DNA from 3 places in the Lysinibacillus sp. NPDC093692 genome. Region 3 is predicted to be linked to each of the others. Evidence: predicted binding sites of a transcription regulator. Region 3 holds the regulator's gene; each other region holds the start of a gene.
What was found. Region 3 encodes CtsR, which represses protease genes until heat stress. Its sites were predicted from a motif close to ATGGTCAATAAAGGTCAAACA; they were not measured.

Region 1: a site for CtsR is predicted at 2,299-2,319, ahead of clpP (ATP-dependent Clp endopeptidase proteolytic subunit ClpP). Genes of this name have one in related genera too.
Region 2: a site for CtsR is predicted at 1,642-1,662, ahead of ACQKN4_RS01385 (ATP-dependent Clp protease ATP-binding subunit). Genes of this name have one in related genera too.

Annotation. Positions count from the first base shown of each region.
Region 1 covers NZ_JBNNUW010000012.1:3,937-9,124, reverse strand. The annotation lists gene whiA (DNA-binding protein WhiA) at 1-359, shown strand, start outside; gene ACQKN4_RS14030 (HPr family phosphocarrier protein) at 455-712, shown strand; gene ACQKN4_RS14025 (hypothetical protein) at 976-1,395, shown strand; gene clpP (ATP-dependent Clp endopeptidase proteolytic subunit ClpP) at 1,624-2,214, opposite strand; tRNA gene ACQKN4_RS14015 (tRNA-Arg) at 2,678-2,752, shown strand; gene ACQKN4_RS14010 (spore coat protein) at 3,185-3,799, opposite strand; gene ACQKN4_RS14005 (LemA family protein) at 4,012-4,593, shown strand; gene ACQKN4_RS14000 (TPM domain-containing protein) at 4,593-5,188, shown strand, end outside.
Region 2 covers NZ_JBNNUW010000001.1:313,615-318,802, reverse strand. The annotation lists gene ACQKN4_RS01385 (ATP-dependent Clp protease ATP-binding subunit) at 1-1,578, opposite strand, end outside; gene ACQKN4_RS01380 (Crp/Fnr family transcriptional regulator) at 1,848-2,534, shown strand; gene ACQKN4_RS01375 (metal-sulfur cluster assembly factor) at 2,603-2,911, opposite strand; gene ACQKN4_RS01370 (prolyl oligopeptidase family serine peptidase) at 2,965-3,729, opposite strand; gene ACQKN4_RS01365 (Cof-type HAD-IIB family hydrolase) at 3,851-4,660, shown strand; gene ACQKN4_RS01360 (DegV family protein) at 5,016-5,188, shown strand, end outside.
Region 3 covers NZ_JBNNUW010000010.1:62,608-67,795, reverse strand. The annotation lists gene ACQKN4_RS12765 (hypothetical protein) at 7-216, shown strand; gene corA (magnesium/cobalt transporter CorA) at 289-1,248, opposite strand; gene ACQKN4_RS12755 (class I SAM-dependent methyltransferase) at 1,313-1,996, opposite strand; gene ACQKN4_RS12750 (DUF4870 domain-containing protein) at 2,118-2,423, shown strand; gene ACQKN4_RS12745 (CtsR family transcriptional regulator) at 2,626-3,096, shown strand; gene ACQKN4_RS12740 (UvrB/UvrC motif-containing protein) at 3,111-3,659, shown strand; gene ACQKN4_RS12735 (protein arginine kinase) at 3,656-4,765, shown strand; gene ACQKN4_RS12730 (ATP-dependent Clp protease ATP-binding subunit) at 4,755-5,188, shown strand, end outside.

The DNA of each region.
Region 1 (5,188 bases), on a different contig from region 3:
TCGTTGGAGCTCATCAAGCAATGATGAAGTTCGAAGATGTCCGCATATTACGAGATATGAGAAATAGTGTTAATCGCATTGTTAACTGTGAAACAGCGAACTTAAATAAAACAATAGGTGCCGCATTACGTCAGGTAGAGAATATCCGATTTATTGAAAATTCAATAGGTCTCGATCAATTACCAGAAAAACTTCGTGAAATAGCGCGATTACGAGTAGAATATCAAGATGTAACACTGAAAGAACTTGGTGAAATGGTATCAAGTGGAACGGTTAGTAAATCAGGTGTCAATCATCGATTACGTAAAATTGATGAGATTGCTGATGCATTAAGAAGTGGCGAAAAAATTGGTGGCTAAATTTTCATACTTTTCAGGTACGTGTTGTTCTTTTGCTAGTAAGTAAGGTAAGATAAAAATAATAAGATGAACGGTAGTAAAGGGGAGTTTTAAGAATGACCGAGAGAAGAGTCCATGTAAAATTAAAATTAGGACTACAAGCTAGACAAGCAGCGCTATTTGTACAAGAAGCAAATCGCTTTAGCGCAGATATCTTTCTTGAGAAAGACGAGAAAAAAGTAAATGCTAAATCCATTATGGGTGTTATGAGCTTAGCCATTGCAAAAGGAACAGAAGTTGTCCTTAGCGGTGATGGTAACGATGCTGAGCAAGCGGTTACAGCATTAGCAGCCCTAATCGAAAAAGAAGATTAATAAAACGTATAATGCAGAAACTGTCCAAGAGGTCACACTTACATATTGGGCAGTTTTTTTGCGTTTTCACATTGAAAAAGCAGGTCCTATTTTTTGTTGGATATTTGTACAACTTGAGATGAAGGTCAATGTTATCCTATACCGATCGTCGACGTGAGGGATAGGAAGATTGAAGTGATAGGGAGTAGAGTCAGAGTCGAAGCGATGGGAGAAAGGGTGAAGTGGCGGAAAGAAAAGTTAAGATGACGGATGGAAAAGCCGAGGTGACGGAAAGAAAGGGTAAAGTGACAGAAAGAAAGGGTAAAGTGACGGAAGGAAAGAGTAGAGTGGCGGAAAGAAGAGTCAAAGCGACGGAAGGAAAGAGTAGAGTGGCGGAAAGAAAAGGCAAAGCGACGGAAGAAAAGGCTGCGACGGAAAGAAGGGCCGAAGCGACGGAAAGAAAGGGTAAAGCGACGGATGGAAATGCCGAAGTGACGGAAAGAAAGAGTAAAGCGACGGAAAGAAGAGGCAAGGCGACGGAAAGAAAGAGTAGAGCGACGGAAGAAAAGGCTGCGACGGATGGAAATGGCGAAGCGACGGAAAGAAAAGGCCGCGACGGATGGAAAGGGCGGAGTGACGGAAAGAAGAGTGGAAGCGATGGAAAGAAAGGCCAAAGCGACGGAAGAAAAGGCCGCGACAGATAGAAATACTGAAGTCGCGGATAGAAACGCCAAAAACGTGGATAGAAACGCAGAAAACGCGAATAGAAACGCCAAAAACATGGATAGAAACGCCAAAAACATGGATAGAAACGGCAAAAACGTGGATAGAAGATCCAAAGCGACGGATAGAAGAGCCGAATCAAGGGTGGACCCATCAAAGCAAACAAAAAAAGACATCTCAGGAATAAACCTGAGATGTCATTCGTTTTTTTATTTACGGTCGTTGCGATCCATAATTTGGTCGATTAAGCCGTACTCTTTTGCGCGCTCAGCAGTCATGAAGTTATCGCGGTCTGTATCTCTTGCAATGACTTCAAGTGGTTGACCTGTGCGTTCTGATAAAATACCGTTTAATTTTTCACGTAAGAATAAAATGCGTTTTGCAGCGATTTCGATTTCAGTTGCCTGACCTTGTGCACCGCCAAGTGGTTGGTGAATCATTACTTCAGCATTCGGTAATGCGAAACGTTTACCTGGTTCACCAGCTGCAAGTAGAAAAGCACCCATAGATGCTGCCATACCAATACAAATTGTTTGTACTTGTGGCTTGATAATTTGCATTGTGTCATAAATTGCCATACCGGCAGTGATTGATCCACCTGGTGAGTTAATATAAAGAAAGATATCTTTATCTGGATCTTCTGCTTGTAGGAATAGAAGTTGAGCAACAATTGAGTTAGCAACGTTGTCATCAATTGCACTTCCTAATAGGATAATACGGTCTTTTAGTAGTCGTGAATAGATGTCGTACGCACGTTCACCACGACTTGTTTGTTCAATAACTGTAGGAATTAAATTCATGTTAAATCCTCCTTAGAAAACTAAATTCGAATACTTTTGCTGAAAACTTCCATCGTATTCAGCTGTAACCTTATCATACACATTATAGTCAGGGAAGGTCAAATATTAACCCTGTTAAAGTGAAATAAATTAAAATAATTTCGCCTTGTGTTAATTGAAGCAGGCGCTTCGCTTTTACGTAGATAAACAATGCGCCTGAAGCCCGTACATTAACTTCCTTTCTAATGCGTGACATACACTGTAGCTGCGTTTTATTTACTAGGTATTTTGAACTTACTGAATGAAGATAAAAAAAGTTTAAATGTTTTACATTCTATAGTTGAATTTTGAGCAATACGTTTGTATAATGAATAAGGTCATAAGTTAAAGTACAGTACACTATTTTGTCAGGTATGCTTCAAATGAGGATTATCTACATCATGCTTTTCGTAAAGCCTAGTGGGTACTTTTTTTTTGTTCAATTGCCCTCGTGGTGTAATGGATAACACGTAAGATTCCGGTTCTTGCACTGGGGGTTCGATTCCCTCCGAGGGCGCCATTTTACTGATTATTTGATATATTTTTATAACTCGAATTCTCCTAATAAGTAGTTTAGCAGCCTGCTTAGTGGAGAAAGAGAGGGAAATTAATGGGAATATTACCCAATAGGCATTATTCCCGTATCTGTTCCTTTCAAACCTTCAAAAGAGCAACAACTCCAAATTATTTTTTAGTGAACATACTGTACGTGAAGACTAGTTATACTAGTCGAAAAAAAAGAATCCTATCTGAGGGGATTCTTTTTTTTTTGCAAAAAAAGTAACATATACAATGGGTTTTGACTGTGGAGTTAGAGATTGTGTTGGCTATTTGTCGAAGAGAGAAGCTTTTTGTAATCCGCAAAACGAGCGAGGAAAATTTATAGTTCATTAAATAAGAGCAGCCCCTGTGATGATGCATCACATATGGGACTGCTCTTGTTTTTTTATTATTAATGTAGGGGATTTGTTGTAGTGCCGAACGAATTAAGCATCGTGTTCATATCTTGTTGAGAATATTGTGGTACTTGATAGTAGCCGTGCATATTTTGGTAAATAGATAATTCGTATGCCATTTCAATGCAGTTGGGAATACTATCAGCAACAACACGTCGAACTACAGGGTTTGTAGTTTCAGTTGCGGCAGCAGTCATACATTTTGCTGCTCCTTTTTGAGCACCTAATAGGAAGCCAGAAATTGCTTCGTCGTTGAGCTCGCTTGCATTTTGCATAGGCTTTTTAGGTTGGCCAGGATTTAATCCGTATTTGAAATCATTGCCTGTCTCCATTTGATAGCGTCCTGTAGGTACGGAAGGATCATGCCCTGTATTAAATGATTCCACAATTGTGTTATACATACCTAATGTGAAATTATATTGGCGATCCAAAATGCTAAGTAACTCAGGATCCTTAACATGTTGACGTAAAAAGATCGATTGATTCATTCCAGCAATAATTTCGCCAATTGTTTCATGCATGTCCATTAGTTCATGTCCACCATGATTTAGGCTTTGTTGTTGGTTGAATGATGTTTGGTTTGATGATTCATTTTGAAACGATTGTGTCAAAAAAAGCGCCTCCTATATATCATAGTTTTGTTACATATTAAGTATGGCACGTTAGACAAATTTCATACGGTATTGATGCGTTTGCATATAAGTAGAATAGTGATGTTTTTTTGTTGCATATTAGTGGTAATGAAAAGAATGGCTCATCGTCAAAATAAATAGTATTTCTGATTTTGAGTGATAGCTAAAAGAAAGCGAAGGTGGTTTTAAAGTTGAAAAAAATATTTGGACCTATCGGAATTATCGTTATTATTTTAGTTGTATTGTCCTTACTATTTATACCAAAATACAATAGCCTTGTAACGGCTGAGGAGGGCGTAGATTCGAAATGGGCTCAGGTTGAAAATCAGCTACAACGTCGCTACGATTTGATTCCGAACTTAGTAGAATCTGTAAAAGGATATGCCAACCATGAAAAAGAAGTTATCGCTAGCATTACAGACGCACGTGCACAAATGGGAAGTGCTCAAAGTCCAAAGGAGCAAGCGGTTGCCAATGATGCATTGAATGGAGCACTTAGTCGATTGCTAGTAGTTGTAGAAAATTATCCGAATTTAAAGGCAGATGCAAACTTCCGTCAATTAATGGATGAATTAGCGGGGACAGAAAACCGTTTAGCTGTTGCCCGAGAAGATTATAACAATGAAGTGCAGGCTTTTAATAAAACAGTCAAACGTTTCCCAGGTAATTTAATCGCGGGGATGTTTGGCTTTGAACAGAAGGAATATTTTAAAGCTGCTGCCGGTGCTGAAAAGGCACCATCTATAGATTTTAGCGGTTCAGGTAAACAATAATGAAACGGTTGATGACCCAACTTGCTATTGTTGGCTTCCTATTTATTTTATCTATTAGAACAGCAGATGCCACAATGCCAACACCGATGAAAAATACGTATATTCATGATTTTGCTAATGTTATATCTGCCTCTGTAGAGGAAGAACTCAATCGTTACTCAGAGCAGCTAGATAAAGGTACAAGTGCTGAAATTATGGTCGTAACAGTAGATAATATTAATGGCCAAGAGCCAAAAATGTATGCAACAAAAATGATTCGCTCTTGGGGTATTGGTGATGCCAAAAAAAATAATGGTGTGTTAATCTTAGCAACGTTTGGGCAGGGGAAAGGCAATAATGATGTTGTTATTGCAGTGGGTCAAGGCCTTGAAGGGGCATTACCTGATGGCAAACTGGGGCGCATTTTAGATGATGCGTTTTATCCAAATGTAGGTGCTGAAAATATGGATAAGGCATTTAAAGCAACGTATGCGGAAGTATTTCAAAATGTCGCGCAAGAGTACGATTGGGATGGAGAGGTGCCTGAAAATACAGCAGACAGTGAAGGAATGCCAACGTGGATAATTATTTTAATCGTTATCATAGTAATTGTTGT
Region 2 (5,188 bases), on a different contig from region 3:
AACTGAATACGGATTTCGGCGAACAGCTTCTGTTAATTGACCACCTTCCTCATAGCCAACATAGCCTGGAGGTGCCCCTACAAGGCGCGATATGCTATGTTTCTCCATATATTCACTCATATCAATGCGAATAAAATGATCCTCAGAATCAAACAATTGTGCCGCTAGTGCCTTCGCAAGCTCTGTTTTACCAACACCTGTTGGTCCTAGGAATAAAAAGCTACCAATTGGTCGATGCGGATCTTTAATACCCGCTCGAGCACGCCATACCGCTTCCGTAACAAGCTGTACTGCATTATCTTGTCCGATTACACGCTCATGCAATGTATCTTTTAAGCGCAATAATTTTTCTCGCTCACCTTCTACTAATTTCGTCACTGGTATTCCCGTCCAGCGCGAAACGATTGATGCAATTTCATCAGCCGTTACCTCTTCACGCAAAATACGTGATTCCGTACCATTTTCTAATTGTTTTTCCATCTCTTGAATGTCCTTTTCAAGTGTAGGAATTTTCCCATGACGTAGTTCAGCTGCTTTATTTAAATCATATTTACTTTCTGCTTCATCTAAGTCGCGGCGGTATTTATCAAGTTTTTCACGTTTTTTCTGAATGCCGTGTAACGCTTCTTTTTCGGTTTCCCATTGTTTACGCATGCCCTCAGAGGATTCTTTGAGCTTTGTTAATTCCTCACTGAGCTGCTCTAGACGTTTTTTACTCGCCTCGTCTTTTTCATTACGCAATGCTTGCTCCTCAATTTCAAGCTGCATAATACGGCGTGTAACTGCATCCAATTCCTGTGGCATGGAATCAATTTCTGTTCGAATCATCGCACATGCTTCATCGATTAAATCGATCGCTTTATCTGGCAGGAAACGCTCTGTAATATAGCGATTGGAAAGCCCCGCTGCCGCTACGATTGCACGGTCATGAATACGTACCGCATGATGCAACTCAAAGCGCTCTTTCAAGCCTCGTAAAATGGAAACTGTATCTTCAATAGACGGCTCTCGTACAAGCACCTGCTGGAAACGACGCTCTAAAGCAGGATCTTTTTCAATATACATACGGTATTCATCTAATGTTGTAGCCCCGATACAATGTAGCTCACCTCGTGCAAGCATTGGTTTAAGCATATTCCCAGCGTCCATTGCACCATCCGTTTTACCAGCACCAACAATTGTATGAATTTCATCGATAAATAAAATGATGCGTCCCTCTGATTCTTTTACTTCTTTTAATACACCTTTTAAGCGCTCTTCAAATTGGCCACGATAACTAGCACCTGCTATTAAAGCACTCATATCCAGCTCATACAGTACGCAATCTTTTAACCCCTCAGGAACATCGCCCTTTACTATACGTTGAGCTAACCCTTCTACAATAGCTGTTTTACCAACCCCAGGCTCCCCTATTAAGACAGGATTATTTTTCGTTTTGCGTGTTAAAATACGAATGACATTACGAATTTCTTCGTCACGACCGATAACCGGATCCATTTTACCGTTTTTAACTTCTTCTATTAAATTACGTCCAAATTGTTCTAATGGCTTTTTGTCATTTGTTTGTTGAAATTGCATATTTAGCACTCCTTTTTAATAATGTTAATCGGAATCCCGTTTGCCATTCTATTTCATAGAAAATGTTTGACCTTTTTTGACTAACTTTATTTTACAACACTCGACAAACTAGAGCAAAGAATTAGCCCTAAAATTTCTTCACTTATTACTGGAAAACTACGTTATAATGAAAGTATATTTCTTAGATCTAGTAAATTGCTCACTTAATTTTGTAATAATTAAACAATTTTTACGAAAAAAGAAAGAGATGTGTTGAAGATATGGCTATTATGGATAATATACAGGAGAAATTTCACGATCTTTTTCAAAAGCACGGTGTTTTTATTAAAGTGAATAAGGATAGTAAAATCTTTTTAGAGGGCGAACGTGCGAAAGAAATTTATTATATAAAAACAGGAGCTATCTCGATTAGTCAGGAAACGGAGAATGGAAAGGAATTAACCATTCGTATTTGTGGTCCTGATAGCATCATTGGAGAAAGCTCATTATTTTGCAACTTTACGTATAATTCGATGACCGCTAAAGTACTAGAGCCCTCCAGTTTATATGTTCTTAGCCTTGAAACATTAGAACTTTTACTAGTGGAACAGCCTATTTTAATGGTGGAGTATATGAAGTGGTTGCAAACAGAAAATTTAAAGCATCAAAGCCGTTTGCGTGATTTGATTTTACATGGGAAAAAGGGCGCTTTATTTTCAACGCTTATCCGTCTTTCAAACACTTATGGGAAGCCGTTAGAAAATGACACTATTTATATTGACTTCCCGTTAACACATACAGAGATTGCTAATTTATGTGCAACGAGTCGAGAGATGATTAATCGCATGCTGAATGACTTAAAGAAGCACAATATTATATCTTTTGAAAAAGGTTATATAACCATTCACGATCTACAATTTTTAAAGGATGAAATCGCCTGTGAAAATTGTCCGTTACAAATATGTCGTATTGATTAGTACACTTACATACGAAATCCCCGCTTATGAGTTATAAGCGGGGATTTTTTATCGTGCTTTAAGTGAACTTAGCGTACACCTAATGCCATTTTTGCATAGCGTGACATTCTATCTTTTGACCAAGGTGGATTCCATACAATATTTACATTTGTACTTTTCACCTCTGGAAGCTCACCTAATGCTGTATTCACTTGATCAACAATAACAGGTCCCATCGGGCAGCCCATAGACGTTAACGTCATTGTAACAATTGCTGCACCCTCTTCATCTAACTCTACATCATATACTAAACCTAAGTTGACGATATCAATACCAAGCTCAGGGTCAATTACATTTTCTAATGCACCGAACATGCTGTCTTTCATATCTTGATCCATCTGTATTTCTCCTTCCGTCACAGTGTTAACTTAATCATAGCAGATGCATCTTATTATGCCAAATGCTGTGCAAGCCATTCAGTTGCTGCTAACATACCATCACGTGGCACAGTATGACCTGCTTTCTTATTCGCTATAAATTTTAAGTTTTCTGGATTTTTTTCATAATATTTGCGTAAAGTTAAATAAAAATCATACGTTTCCTTGAAAGGTACAGTTTTATCTAACTCCCCATGCCAAAATAGAACAGGTCGTTCTGCAAATTTGTCTGGTGTTAGGCTCACATCATATTTAGCTAGAAGCTCATTCGTTTGTTGTACTTCTTCTTCGGACATCGGCAAATTCACACCGTTTTTAGCGAATTGCTGTAATTGATACTCCGCTAATTTAGTGAAACTTGGTGCACCCATGCAAACTGCTGCTGTCTTGATCCAATCATAGCGCTTTAAACAGCCTGATGTGACAATACCACCCATTGATGTACCAGAAATACCAATTTTATCATTCACTAATAATTTTTTATTCTTTAATTCATTATATAATTGTTCCACTTCATGAATAGAATTTAAAACAATATCCCAAAAATGTAAGCTCAATTGCATCTCAGTTAGGCCTTCACTACGGTCGCCATGTAATTTTGCATCTGGCAATAGGACACGCACCCCTCTGCCTACTAATTGATATGCATAATGTAAGTTATGTTCTTTTGCACTCGTGAAACCATGTAAAAAAATTACTACCGGGGTTTCTTCATTCATATTTTCCGTATGTATATGTAATAAAGGAATATTTCCCCACAATTCTTTCTCAACAATCATCTTTGTCACTCCCAACATTTGTCTCATCTTTATGTTAGCAAACTTTTTTCACTGTGACAAAATTTTGACGAATGGTTTACAAAACGATACTATTCAAAATATAAGAAAGGGGCAATAAGCTATGAAACCGCATTTAATCGTTTTGGACTTAGATGGTACGTTATTAACGGACCAACAACAAATTTCAGCAAAAACTAAAAAAACATTATTGCAGGCAAAGGAACAAGGCCATCAAGTTATGATTGCTACCGGTCGTCCTTATCGTGCGAGTGATCTTTACTATCACGAGCTTGGCCTTACAACGCCCATCGTAAATTTTAATGGTGCTTACGTCCACCATCCTAAAAATGCTGCTTGGCAGACTAAACATACTCCTATTGATTTAAGCGTAGTACATGATGTCGTCAATTCCATCAATAGCTATGAATATGAAAATATTATAGCGGAGGTGAAGGACGATATTTATGTTCATACAGAGAACTCACGGATTTTAAATATATTTAATATGGGGAATCCTAAAATTACTCATGGGAATCTCTATACCCATTTACTTGATAACCCTACTAGTTTACTGATTCAAGCGAATGACGTGAATTCAATGATTATTCGTGACCATTTACAGGCTGTTCATGCAGAGGTCATTGAACATCGTCGTTGGGGTGCCCCACTTCACATTATTGAAATTGTTCGCCGTGGCTTAAATAAAGCAGTAGGAATCGCTCATGTAGCACAAGATTTAGGTATCCCACGTGAGCGTATTATTGCATTCGGTGATGAGGACAATGATTTAGAAATGATTGAATATGCCGGTATCGGTGTCGCAATGGGCAATGGCATCCCTGCTTTAAAAAACATTGCCAACGAAATTACGACAACCAATAACGACGATGGCATCGCTAAAATGCTTATCGAACGTTTAAAACTATCCTAGTTAAATAAAAAAACCCTATTTTTTGGATCATCACCATAAGTTGTGGATGTCATTCATGAAAATGTAAGCCATCTATGAAAGTTGCGCGAAGTACGCCCAGTCGGACGGAAATCAACCACATGTTATGGTGATGAGCCCATTTTTCACTTTAACTTTCGAGTTAACAATACACTGAGTTGCAATTATACTGAAACTCGATATGATATTATAACTATATAAAATTTTATTAGGAAGTAGTTTCGAGAAATATAGAGTGGAAATTGAAAACTCGACACGTGTTCACCTGTTATGTAGTATAGGTATTTGTAAACTTCTCATATAGAGTTAAAAGAATATTAAATTAGGGGGACAAATGATGAAAATTTTTACTGATAGTGGCTGTGATCTACCAAAGTCTTACTACGAAGAAAACAATATTGAACTTCTTCCACTACGAGTGCAATTGAACAATAATGAATATGATGATGTCATTTCGATTGATTCCAAAGAAATTTACGACGCTATTCGTCAAGGTGCTCGCCCAAAAAC
Region 3 (5,188 bases):
TATTATATGGAGAAGAAACGTTTCAAATTTGTCATTCCGGTTATGGTAATTGTAGCAATTGGGTCGGTTTACATGTTAAGAAACTACTATGCTGAAGTACCAGACTTAGATCAACTATTAATTACTATCTGTGCAACATTAGTATCTGGTGTACTCGCATACTTTTTATTTCCACAGCAAGGTGAAGATAAAGTTGATGATCGCGGTCCTTATTAACAGTGAAAGGCACCTTGGAAAAAATCTCTAAGGTGCCTTTAGCTTGTCGACAAATGAATAAATGGTTTACTTTTAAGTTTTAAATAAATTGAACCAGCCTTTAAGTTTAAAGATTGCCAGCATGAATAATGCGATAAAAATCATAATTCCGAGTACGATAAAGTAGCTAAACTTCCCATGTAGCTCGGGCATATGGTCAAAATTCATTCCATAAACACCTGCAATAAATGTTAGGGGAATAAAGATAGTTGAAACAATTGTTAAGGTCATCATAATGCCATTCATGCGAGTAGAGCTCATCGCCATATAACTATCACGCATATCAGCAGTGAGCTCGCGGTTAGATTCGATCATTTCGGTGAGTTTTAGCAGATGGTCGTAAATATCTCCAAAATAAGCTCGTTCTGATTTTTTAAGTGAAAATCGGTATGAGTTAAGGATACGATATAATAAATCACGCATTGGTAAAATGGTGCGTCTTAAATCGAGCAAATCACTACGGAATTCAAATACAATTTTCATGGCATTGGGGTTACTTTGATAGGTAAGCTCATCTTCAAGTGTATTTAAATGATCCTCAATTTTATAGACAAGTGGAAAATAGTTATCAACAATTTTATCGATTACCTGGTACGTTAAATAAACTGTGCCACGTTCCCAATTCTTTGGCTGCTTTTCTAACATCATTTGTACTCGATCTATTTCCGGTGCTACATTTTTGTGGAACGTAACAATAAATTTATTAGAAACAAAAATATTTACTTCCTCAGCTGTTAATTCTTCGTTCATCCTTTGAATAACAAAGAAATGGAAATCATCATAAAAATCGAGCTTTGGCCGCTGTAAACGCATTAAACAATCTTCTATAGCGAGTGGATGGAAGTGGAAAAACGAATCCAACAGTAGTTCTTCCTCATCAGTTGGACAATTAAAATCGACCCAGTACCATTCAAATTCGTTTTTGTGTATATCTTCAAGTGGAAATTCCTTTATAAGTTTTTGATCTTTTGTAATTCCAATAGTGCGTATCACAGCATTCACCTCAATTCTTTTAATTCTATCCTAACAGGTGTATTGATCTTCACAAGAAATAATTTTATACGCTTTCTCTATAACATATCCAACCACCAAATAAAGTAGTGGCAAAGAATCTAGATGGTTTTGTAAAGCCTGCCTGCTGTAATAGTGCTAATATGTCCTCTTCACACATAAATGAAAGAGAACGGATGGATTTCTCCATTTCCGCTACGTCTGATGGTGATAGCTTTGTATGCTGTAGCCAATAAGCGCGCCATAAATCAAATTGTAGCTCGGTTTCTAAAGTACCCGGCTGCCCGTATTTTGAGACGAGCACAAATGGAGCACCAGGCTTTAAATTATTTGCTATTTTTTTTAATGTTGCAAGCTTCTCTTGATCATCTTGTATAAAGTGAAGCACTAGTACACAGCTTGCCGCATCAAATTTTACTGAAGGTAGCTGAGTATCCAGTATAGTTCCTTGATATAAAGAAATATTATTAGGTAGAGACTTTAAACGTTCGCCAGCAATTTGTAGCATCGCTTCTGATGGATCGATACCAACAAATGACCAATGAGGTCTTTGCTCGGCGAGCTGTAAAATTTCATTACCGCTTCCGGAGCCAACTATTAAAAATTCAGCGTCCTTAGGTAATGCAGATTGATAAAAGGTTTGTGTTAAACGTAGCATTGCATCGTAGCTAGGTAGCGTGCGACGAATACCTTTTTCATATTCATTTGCAAGTGTGTTATTAAATTCCATCGAGTATCACATGCCTTTCAAAAAAATTTATAAATCCAATTTAAAATTGAAACTATTTAAGGTGTATTTCCGTAAAAAATAGTACATAAAATAAAAAAATTATATGGAAGGGTTGATATAAATGGAAACAAAATGGTCTAAGGTAATCATACACGCAAGTGCATTTTTTGCGCCATGGTTAGTACCTATTATATTTTTCTTAATTAGTTCGGAGGAAGAGGTAAAGAGCATTTCTATGCAAGCCTTGTTGTTCCAAGTAGTGATGATAGTTTTACTTACAATTTCGGGTATTTTTAGCTTCCTACTCATTGGTTTACCGTTCTTAATTGTTTTTGGGATTATGTATTTTATTGCGCCAATTATCGGTATTGTGAAGGCTTTATCTGATGAGTCTTGGCGTTATCCAATTGTTGGTCGCTGGGTATAATTTCTATAAACGCAAGTATATGCTAGTTGCATATGCTTGCGTTTTTTCTTTTGCCAATAAGGGTATCTTATAGCTAAAGCATTCGTTGGATTTTTTTCTGTGTGCGAAATAATTGCAATTATTTTCAAGCGTTTTGTATAATATACTCAAAGAAAGTCAAAGATAGTCAAAGTCAGTGTAGTAAGCGAGGTGTATTCCTAAAATGCGTAATATATCAGACATCATAGAAGGCTACTTAAAGCAAGTACTTGAATTAGGTGGAGAAGGGCATATTGAAATAAAACGTAGTGAAATCGCAGATAAATTTCAGTGCGTGCCCTCACAAATAAATTATGTAATTAATACAAGATTTACTGCCGAACGAGGTTACCTTGTTGAAAGCAAACGTGGTGGTGGTGGATACATTCGAATTTTACGTGTCCGCGCGAATTCACAAATTGATCTAATCGATGATGTCCTCAGGCAAATTGAAGGTGGGGCATCGCAAATAATGGCAGAAGATTTAGTTTATCGACTAATTGATGAGCAGGTAATTTCAAGGCGAGAAGCGAAAATAATATTAGCGGCAGTTGATCGCTCAACTATCGATTTGCAACTCCCGTTACGGGATCATATTCGAGCAAAAATTTTACGAGCGATGCTAACAACGATTAAATATGAACAGCAAAAATAAAAGAGGTGATGGAAATGATTTGCGAACATTGTAAGCAGCGTAATGCGACGGTTACTGTAACACAAGTTCAAAGTGGTCAAAAGGTGGAGCACCATTATTGTGACGTCTGCGCCTCGCAGTTCCATCCATTTCATGCTGAATTTAAGCAAGAGCCAGTATCTATTCAACAGCTATTATCTAATTGGTTTGGCTCACCTACATGGCAGCAACAAAAAGTGGGTGAAAAGCAGCAAGCACCACCACAACCGCAAACATGTCCACAATGTGGATTTACGTATAAACGGTTTTTAAAAGAAGGTAAATTTGGATGCCCTAGCTGCTATGACACCTTTAGTGAGCACTTACCGAAGCTCTTTAATCGTATACAGGCTGGACCTCAACATATAGGGAAAATGCCCGGCGCCAGGAGCAATGTTTATGTCATCAAAAAGCAAATTGAGGATATTCGTAAACGTATGAAGATTGCTGTAGATAAAGAACATTTTGAAGAGGCAGCTGAGCTCCGTGATGAAGTGAAGGAACTTGAGAAACAGGTACAATTTGAAGGTGGTGATGTGTCGTGATGATTGAATCGTTTTTAGAGCGTGCTACACCAACATGGATGAGTGTGGAGGACGATTATTCAGATATTGTCATTAGTACACGCATCCGCCTTGCTCGAAATTTAAATGGTTATCGTTTTCCATTAGCCTTTACAGAGGATGAAGCATTACATGTAGAACAGGCAGTTACACATGCAATAAAGGACAGTACAGAACTTCAAGGAAATTATTCATATTTTGCTATTAAGGATTTAACGCCTTTACAACGTCAAATACTTGTAGAAAAACATTTAATTAGTCCTCAGCTTGCAAAAAAAGAGCAAGTTGGCTCCATGCTCTTATCGGATGACGAATCAATTAGCATTATGGTGAACGAAGAAGACCATTTACGCATTCAATGTATGACAGCGAGTTTTCAACTTCAAAAGGCATACGAGCAGGCCAATAAAATTGATCGTACCTTAGAGAAAGCTCTGCCTTATGCGTTCCGAGATACATTTGGTTATTTAACAAGTTGTCCAACAAATATTGGTACGGGTTTACGAGCATCTGTCATGATGCACCTGCCAGCCCTTACACTTACGGGTCAGATGAATCAAATCATTAATGCAATGACACGATTAGGAATGACGGTAAGAGGAATATATGGGGAAGGTAGCGAAAATATAGGTAATGTTTACCAAGTGTCAAATCAGATTACACTAGGAAAAACAGAAGATGACATTTTAGCGGACATCCAAAGTGTCGCTGAGAAAATAATTCAAAAAGAACGACATGCAAGAGGCAAGTTAATGGAAAAAGCAGAGCTTGCCCTAGAAGACCGTGTGTACCGTGCTTTAGGTACGTTAACATATGCTCGAGTTTTAACGAGTGAGGAAGCTGCTACCTGTTTATCCAATGTTCGTTTAGGAGTAGATTTACAGTTAATTGAAGGTATTAAAGCGACCAAATTAAACGAATGTGTAGTCAGTATGCAACCTGGGTTTTTACAGAATTATGCAGGGGACGTTTTGCCGCCTGCTGAGCGAGATCGCGTACGAGCTGAAATGCTTCGTGAGGCACTATCTCAAGAAAATATGAGTAAGCCTATTATTCGGGGAAAAGGAGAGGATTCATTTGATGTTTAATCGTTTTACACAACGCGCGCAAAAAGTATTACAGCTTGCACAAGAAGAGGCGATTCGTTGGAAGCACGAATCAATTGGAACGGAGCATATTCTATTAGGGCTTATCCGCGAAGGTGGCGGTATTGCTGCAAAAGCATTAGAAGCCATTGATATTAGCCCACAAATGATTGAAGCGGGTATTGAAGAGCTTGTAGGGAAGGGTAAAGAGGATGTTGGCCCAATTGTCCACTACACACCTAGAGCTAAAAAAGTAATAGAGCTATCAGTTGATGAATCACGTAAATTAGGCCATTCCTATATTGGAACAGAGCATTTACTATTGGCGCTTATTCGTGAAGGTGAAGGGATAGCGGCTCGTGTATTAAATAATGCTGGTGTCGGATTGAATAAGGCTCGTCAGCAAGTGCTATTGTTATTAGGCAA